Regions from separate parts of the Zooshikella ganghwensis genome, predicted to be linked through region 1. Evidence: predicted binding sites of a transcription regulator. Region 1 holds the regulator's gene; the other holds the start of a gene.

Region 1 (4,402 bases):
GAAGGCAAGGCCTAGCACCAATGCTTATCAGGATGTACAAAGCCATAAATCTCAACAGGATAAACCTTATCAAGAAATTCAGTGGCAGCAAAAACAAGCCTTAGGTGATTCCCAAAAACAACAACATGAGCAAGTAGGTGATACAGCACCTGGGCTGCTGACCAATTTACAGCAAGAGTTGCATGGTATGAGGATGTTGCTACAGCAGCAGATGGGGCAAAAAGCCTGGGGCGATTTTTGTCAGCTTAACCCCGTTGCCGCAATGGTCTGGCGGCGCCTAGTGGGGATGGGCCTGTCACCACAGCGAAGCCATGCGATTGTGCAAAACATTCCAGCCGATAGTGCTGTAAAAGTGGCATGGCGACATGTATTGGGCCAGCTTAGCCGTTTGCTGAATACCACTAAGCGAGATTTAGTCGACAGTGGAGGAGTTTTTGCACTGCTTGGGACCACTGGCAGTGGTAAAACCACCACCGTGGGCAAACTGGCTGCTCGTTATGCCTTGCAGCATGGCACCGAGTCACTGGGGTTGATTACCTTAGATACTTTCCGTATAGGCGCCTGTGATCAGTTAAAAACCCTTGGCCGCATTTTAAATGTGCCAATCCGTGTGGTGAATGATTTGTCAGGCTTACAACAGGCATTGGACGCCTTTCGTAGTAAATCATTGATTTTAATTGATACGGCGGGTCTGCATCCGCAGGATGATAATTTGCAGCTACAATTAAATTTACTTGATCAAGTACGGCCAATGGTTCGGAATTTTCTGGTGTTGGCTACTACCAGCCAACGTGCAGTACTTGAGCAAGCAATCGATACTTACTCGACAGCACAAACAGTGGGTACGATTCTGACGAAAGTGGATGAAACACATAATCTAGGCGAGTCTTTGGATATGGTGATGGCTGCCCAGCTTGCGGTTTCTTATTATGCCGATGGACAGCGTATTCCTGAAGATATTGCCCTAGCGCGCAGTCATACGTTGTTGAGTCGAGCGGTAGCAATATCGGGAGCACTGGCTGAAGATGATGCCGCATGGCTTGTACAACAGGAATGGACTATAGCAGGACACTCACTGTTTAATGAGTGTGCTGTTGGGTAATTACAAATTATTATGTTTGTTGTCTGAGTAAACAACACGATGGGAATTAAACATCCAGTTCAGGTACTCGCTGTAACCGGAGGTAAAGGAGGTGTAGGCAAGACCAATGTGGCGCTTAACCTGAGTATTGCTCTGGCAGAAATGGGGCGTCGCGTCATGCTGCTTGATGCTGATTTGGGGCTCGCTAATATTGATGTCTTGCTGGGCTTGTCACCAAAACACACCATCGCGGACGTGTTGGCAGGTAAGTGTGAGTTACGGGATATTCTTTTACACGGGCCTGGCGGTATAAAAATTATCCCCGCATCCTCCGGAACACAGGCGATGACACAGCTATCCTTGCAGCAGCATGCAGGGTTAATTAGTGCCTTCAGTGATCTTAATGACCAACTGGATGTGTTAATGATTGATACCGCTGCGGGGATTTCCAGCTCAGTGGTTAGCTTTGTAATTGCCAGCCAAGAAGTGCTGATCGTTGTCACCAATGAGCCAACCTCCATTACTGATGCCTATGCGCTGATTAAGTTGCTCCATCGAGATCACCAGGTCATGCGTTATCGGGTTATTGCCAATATGGTGCGAAGTCAGCAGGAGGGTCAGCAACTTTTTAATAAGCTGACCAATGTCACCGAGCGCTTTTTGGATGTCACCATGCAGTATTTAGGGGCTATTCCTTTTGATGACGCCTTACGTAAAGCGGTGCAGCGGCAACGCCCCTTATTGGAGTGTTATCCTCGGGCAAAAGCGGCAATAGCGATACGAGCGCTGGCGCAGAAGATTGATAACTTTCCCTTACCAGCCTCACCTCGAGGGCATTTGGAATTTTTTGTGGAAACCTTGGTGTCCTGTGAAGTCGGACGTTGTTGATGAAATCAATGCAAGGTGTTGGACTATATTCCCAGGTAAGTGGGCAGCAAGGACAGCAACTTGTCCAGCGTTATGCCGGACTTGTTAAACGAATCGCCTTACATACTGCTGCCCGACTTCCTGCCAGCGTACAGTTGGATGACCTGATTCAAGCAGGAATGATCGGGCTGCTAGAGGCTGCGCGAAAATATGATGCGAGTAAAGGGGCCTCATTTGAAACCTATGCCACCATTCGTATCCGAGGCAGTATTGTCGATGAAATCCGCAAAGGGGATTGGGTGCCGCGCTCTGTGCATCGAAATAGTCGACGAATTGCTGAGGCTATTCAACAGATCGAAGCAAAGTATGGCCGTGACGCCAAGGATCAGGAAATAGCAGAAGCACTTTCCCTTTCACTGGATGACTACTATGCCATGTTGAGTGATTTATCAGGTAGTCGATTGTTTTCATTTGAGGAGCTGACCGCGGCTGGGGATACATCACAAGCATCATTAGCCAGCGAACACACAAGCGATAAACCACCAGATGAACTCCAGCAGAAAAAACTGCGGCATGATTTAGCGCAGGCAATACAAATGTTGCCAGAAAGAGAGCAACTGGTGCTGGCACTTTATTACGATGAAGAGCTAAACCTTAAAGAAATTGGGCAGGTGTTAGGGGTAAGTGAGTCTCGAGTGAGTCAAATTCATTCACAAGCCGCTATGCGACTTCGTGCTCGGTTAGCTGACTGGCAGCCCGAATAATCTCAGTCTTTAATAAAATCATAATCTTTATGTTCTAACACCATTCAACCACAGTAGATGTAGTCTAAGACACGTCAGGTTAATACAAAAAAAATTGATTGAGTATTATTGAATAATTATCCCAGTCTTTTAAAGGTCATGATTTAGTCCTTGTTTCTGGCTATAAAGTGTTATTGCGTAATGAAAATGTTTTGAACACTTTCTAAACATAAATCGAATAAACTGGCATGCCAATAATCACCTACTAGACTTGTAGTAGATGTAAAAAGGCAGCATCTGTGCATCATGAGGGAGGTCGCCTTGGATAAAAATATGAAGATCCTTATTGTGGATGACTTTTCCACCATGAGGCGAATCATTAAAAACCTACTGCGAGACTTGGGGTTTACCAACACGGCAGAAGCGGATGACGGTCAAACAGCACTTCCAATGTTGAAAAGTGGTGGCTTTGATTTTTTAGTGACGGACTGGAATATGCCGGGTATGACGGGAATTGACTTATTAAAAGCCGTTCGTGCTGATCCTAAGCTCGCTTCTTTACCGGTTTTAATGGTAACGGCTGAAGCAAAACGAGACCAAATTGTTGAGGCTGCACAAGCTGGCGTTAATGGCTATGTAGTCAAGCCTTTTACTGCTCAAGTATTGAAAGAAAAAATTGAAAAAATATTTGAGCGTGTGGAAGCGGGTGGTTAAGAGGCTGATATGTCGTTATTAGATAAATACACTGAAGGGCTCACACCAGCAGAGCTTGAAAAAGACTTAAAAAGCCGCGCCCACCAAATGGTGGAGTATTTGGAAAAAGGTAATTTAAAAGATGCCATTCAGGTAATTCACGAAATTAATGAGGTACGCGATAAAAGTCTTTATAAAGAGATTGGCCGTTTAACCAGAGCCTTGCATGAAGCGATTATGAACTTTCATTTGGAAGCAGGCTTTTCTGGAGAAGATAAAGAACAAATTTCCAGCATGGCGGACGCCTCTGAGCGTTTAAACTATGTCACCAAAATGACTGAAAAAGCGGCGAATCGCACCATGGATCTGGTGGATGCCAGTGTACCTATTGCGGGTGATATTGCTGAACAATCGAAAAATTTGCGTGAAAGCTGGCAAAAGTTACGTAAGCGACAGATGAAGCCTACGGAATTTCGCGAGTTGTACCAACATATTGAAGTGTTTTTAGACTCCACTGAAGGAAAAGCAAATACACTGTATAGCAATTTAAACGAAATTATTTTGGCTCAGGACTTTCAGGACTTAACGGGCCAGGTCATTAAAAAAGTCGTGGATTTGGTAGCTGAAGTTGAAGAAAGCCTGGTTAATTTAGTGCGTATGGCAGGACAGCTCGATACGATAACAGGCATTGAACATCGCTTTGAGACGAAGGAAAAAGATAAAACCGTTGCCGAAGGGCCTCAGATGCGTGCAGAAGAACGTACTGATGTGGTATCAGGTCAGGATGAGGTTGATGACCTATTATCCAGCTTGGGGTTCTAGGGGAGTTATTTCATGAGTTTTGATGCTGATGAAGAGATTCTACAAGACTTTCTTGTCGAAGCTGGGGAAATCTTGGAGCTGTTATCTGAGCAGTTAGTTGATCTTGAAAACCGTCCAGATGATAAAGATTTACTGAATGCAATCTTCAGAGGCTTTCACACGGTTAAAGGTGGGGCAGGTTTTCTCCAGCTCAATG
Region 2 (4,402 bases), on a different contig from region 1:
TGAGCTGATTAGTCTAATCCATCCGGAAAATAAAGCATCAAAGAGTGTGGCTCTAAAAGTAGGTGAAGTTTATAGCCATTCTCAAACCGTGATGGGGAAGCAGTGTGATATATTTAAGCTCACTAAAACTCAATATTTGCAAAATAAAAAGAATTAAATATAAATACTTTGTCAATTTTTTAGTTAATTGTTGTAATTGAGAATATTAAATTTGCTCTTGCTTGTCAGTAGCAATATCGTAAGCATTATAACTGTAGCTTTTGTTGGTTGCTAATAATAGTAAGGGGCTCTTTGCGTTCTTCTAAATTAGCAGTAAATGTGCGGCAGGCGTGGTTATAAAATTGACCATGGCGAATAATAATATTGTCAATTCGATTAGGTAAGCGTTGAACGTGGATTTGCTGCTGAGCGTAAATATAAACTAATTGAACGGTTTTATTTTGTTGTCTAAATAAAACAATCGCATCGTTTGTGTGTGGGTTTTCGATGGATAAGCGTTTTTTTCCATTATGTTGTCCTAATAGCTCACCATTAAATGGGCGTGGACCAGGGTATTGCTGGCACTGGTAACGTTTTGCGATAGTATGATTGCCAAATCCTATAAGCTGTTCAGCAACAAACCCTTGCAAGCCTTTAGTTGTTGATAGTGTCACCCAGCCTTGAGGTCCTTTAGATACTACATTAACAGGTGCATATTGGCCTACTCGTGTAATAATGGCACTTTTAATATCTGGAGCAGAAAGTAAGGCGACAGCGTCAAGCGTATAATGACTTCCTAAGCGATGGCTTCGATAAAGAGCTTGATGTTGGGCTTCTGGTGCAATGGGATTTGCAGAAATGGGTGGTTTGCTGACTAATGCAAGTGGTTCAAATGCCTGTTGCCATATCAGTATAGGTAGACTAATAAACAATATCATCAAGCTCAGCAAAATAAACTGACTTTTAAAGAAGTGAGTAGATTCTGGAGGCTGAGCGACAGCCTCGCTGGGATCACCCAGTTGATGTAATAGCTGATTGACTTTGTCTTGCATGGCTTGATTTTGACAATAGTGTTTCAACCAATACAAGTGACCGATTGCTTCATTAAATCGGCTTTTTGCAATATGCTGCAATGCCAGTCGATATTCTAATTTACTGTTTTCGGCTAGCGGTGTTTTGCCTCCTAAAGTGTTTGTCCACCAGCTCCGGATGGTATGCCAAGGCCCGGTTATACTCCACCAACCCAGTAGTAAATTCCAAATATTAATTTTGAGTGCTAAGCGTAAGCTGCAATGCTGGCACCAAATACCTGACACCAGTTTGTGTCGAGTGATAATGATCAAACCAGTGACTTTTTGCCAACAGCGATAACGCAAACCTTGTCTATCTTTACGGCAATGCCGACAAACGATAGCTTGTTTGATGACAGGGTTAGGTATAGGTGGTGGCGGTTTGGGGGCCTGATTAGCAAATGACACAGGTGTGGTGATTTCTTCTTTCGTGTGATGAGAGGGCGGTTGGACTGGTGGAGGCTGAGCTCCATACTGGTAGTATTGCACCAAAGTTTGGTAGGTATGTTGTAACTGTTGAAACGCTGCAGTCGTATCTTGCCCTGGGTTTTTATCGGGATGTAATGATTTTACGCGTTGTCGATAAGCTTGTTTAACATCATGCAACGAAGCATCTGGAGATAGGCCTAATTGTTGCAGTAAGTCGTGAATTCTTTGCTTAGATGGCGCCGTCATGGCTTGCAATGGCTTCCAACTTAATTATGAGTTGTGAATGAGTATAGCAGTCTTAAAGTGTTGGCGGCGTATGCCGATAACGAGTATATAGAGAGGACTGAATCAGTACGTTCTTTAAGGCATGTTCGATGGCGTCAGTGTCGGAGAGAGCGATCTGGAGGTTACATTAATGAATATCACACCAGGACATTTACTGAACTCAATGCGGCCAGAACATGCCGAACAATATCAGCAAGCGGCAACAAACAGTCAAGCTTTAATGCGGTCGTCTGCTGGGGGAAGTACACGTCAGCTGTTGCAGAATACGTTATTACAACGTGTAGGGCAGCAGCTAGGTGCTGAAGAACCCTTAAAAGCTGAATCTGCGGGGTATCGACCAGAGCAGGTGGCCGATACTATTTTAAAATTTGTAGAACAGCGTTTAGTCACAGAACAATCCGAAGGTGCTGATAATGAGCGATTACAAAACTTATTAGGACAAGCAAGGGAGGGCGTTGCAAAAGGTTTTGCTCAAGCTCGTGAAGATCTTCAGGCTTTAGGCTTATTAAATCCCAACTTAGAAGCAGATATTGATACTAGTTTTGATCTGGTATCTGCAGGGCTTGACGAGCTACAGAGTAGGTTTACTGATTATGCGGATAAAATCTCGTTAAGTGATATTGCCCTAGGGGGAGAGCCTCAAACGACGAGTCTACGTAGTCATCAACAGTATTATCAGTTAGATAATCAGTTTTCCTTTCAGGTTACCACGAAAGAGGGCGATGTGGTGACGATAAATGCATTTAAACAGTTTTCAGCTGCAAATGGATACTTGCAACAAGGACAAGCAGCGGTCAGCACTAATCAAACACAGTACCAAAGTGGGTTTCAGTTGAGTGTTGAAGGGGATTTAAATGAGTCTGAGTTAAATGCGATTAATGCTTTATTAGCTGATGTAACAGTATTAGCTAATGATTTTTTTGAAGGTAATGTCAGCAGCGCATTTGACCAGGCTTTGTCGTTGGGTATTGATGCCTCTACGCTCAGTGAATTTTCACTGACATTGCAACAAACTGAAGTACAACAGATGCAGCAGGCATATGCCTCAGCTAACGGTGGAGGCTTTGAAGCGTTGAATAATCGCTCTCCTATTACCCAATTAGCTGATTTTGGTCAACAGCTCCAAAATACATATCAAAAGGTAGGGCAGTTGTTTGATCAACCAGGTAAACTGCTAGCCAAGTTACTGAGTCAGTTAGAACCTGTCAAATTAGAAAATAATAAGCGCCAGGAAAGCGTATTAAATGACGAGTTAGTGAAGTTGCAGGAAATAACAGATTATTTTCTATCTTCGTTAGAAAGTTGATACCACATGTAACCTATCTACCTATTGAAAAAGGTAGATAGGCTTTTACGTTTGTGAAAAGAAATGCAAACGCTTTATATCTGTAGCGTAGCCGCTACTACGACATTGCCTGATACATATCAATACGCAGTTTGATACATTTCGTATTTTACGGATGGAAATTCAGCTGATTTCTGATAGGCTTCACTTGTTTTATATGCCCAAAACGAAGGGTTTTTAGCGGTGCTAGTCTAGTCTGTTAGGACTTACGAGCGCAACCATAGTTGTTTTAATAGCGCTGACAACAAACCCTAAAAATTATTCGTAAAGGGTATATATGCCTTTCACCAAGGGCCACTTTTTGTCCAATAATTAAGCTTTTTTTAGGATTAGTGGTTACCTGTAGTATGTACAACAGGTGAGCATCAAGGAGTTGATCATATGATAGCCTTTCTCTTCTTTTTTGCTAAAGAACACGCCAATTACTTTTTGTACCTATGAAAGTATGGCTGATTCAGTCATATTCGCGTTATTGCTAAAGGTATAGCAAACAATCTTAACGTAGCTGTTGATTGTGCTTGAATTTATTAGGGAGTATTTATGAAGTATACACATTATCCACTTCACCCAGAGCAACAAGCTATTTATTTCGATCAGTGTCAGGAAACTGATTCAACAAAATATACCGTCGGTCTAATTATTGAGTTGCAGGGTTTATTGGATAAAGAAGCATTATCAAAAGCCGTTAATCAAGTATTTCAGTCATTAGACTTTGTGGGGCTTCGATTTACACTCGTTGATGGTGTACCAAAGCAGTATAATGTACAGCAATACCCTGAGCTTTCAACAATTGACTTTAGCCAAACCTTAGATCCGAGTCAGCAGTTACAAGCATGGTTAAAGAATGAACTCCCATATGCATTTTCTTTGGACCGCGGTGACTTGGTTCGTGTGGTGTTGTTAACTGAGTCAGATCAACGTCATGTTTTCGTTGTTTTAGCGCATCATATTGTGGTTGATGGTTATGGCATCGTAAAGCTTATTAATAAATTGGGTGATGCCTATATTTCTAATATAAAAGGGGTTGAGTGGAAAGGAAATACTCAGCAATATTTACCTTGTGTTATTGAAAGTACAGAATATTCAAAAACCGAAAACTACTGCAAAGTTGAAGCATACTGGAAAAAAACAGTCCATTTGCACTCGCCAAAAATTAACCTTTTACCTGCAAAGTATTTGGGTGAAGTAAGTAAAGGCGTGGCGAGTTATTGCTGTGCTATGCCCCGCTTGATGAAAGAAGGTATGTTTGAAGCTTCACAGAGATTAAATATTGGTGGGCCACTTGCATTATGTT

Evidence for each region. Region 1 encodes FliA, which starts transcription of late flagellar genes. Its sites were predicted from a motif close to CTAAAGTTNNNNNNNNNNCNGCCGATA; they were not measured.
Region 2: KHS79_RS09940 (DUF5610 domain-containing protein) is a predicted target of FliA. The motif match lies at 1,777-1,803, and genes of this name have one in related genera.

Annotation. Positions count from the first base shown of each region.
Region 1 covers NZ_JAEVHG010000007.1:86,281-90,682, forward strand. Annotated here, with positions in the region: gene flhF (flagellar biosynthesis protein FlhF) at 1-1,102, shown strand, start outside; gene KHS79_RS12030 (MinD/ParA family protein) at 1,142-1,969, shown strand; gene KHS79_RS12035 (RNA polymerase sigma factor FliA) at 1,969-2,712, shown strand; gene KHS79_RS12040 (chemotaxis response regulator CheY) at 3,025-3,405, shown strand; gene KHS79_RS12045 (protein phosphatase CheZ) at 3,415-4,206, shown strand; gene KHS79_RS12050 (chemotaxis protein CheA) at 4,219-4,402, shown strand, end outside.
Region 2 covers NZ_JAEVHG010000005.1:199,836-204,237, forward strand. Annotated here, with positions in the region: gene KHS79_RS09930 (GNAT family N-acetyltransferase) at 1-157, shown strand, start outside; gene KHS79_RS09935 (DnaJ domain-containing protein) at 246-1,724, opposite strand; gene KHS79_RS09940 (DUF5610 domain-containing protein) at 1,894-3,069, shown strand; gene KHS79_RS09945 (non-ribosomal peptide synthetase) at 3,649-4,402, shown strand, end outside.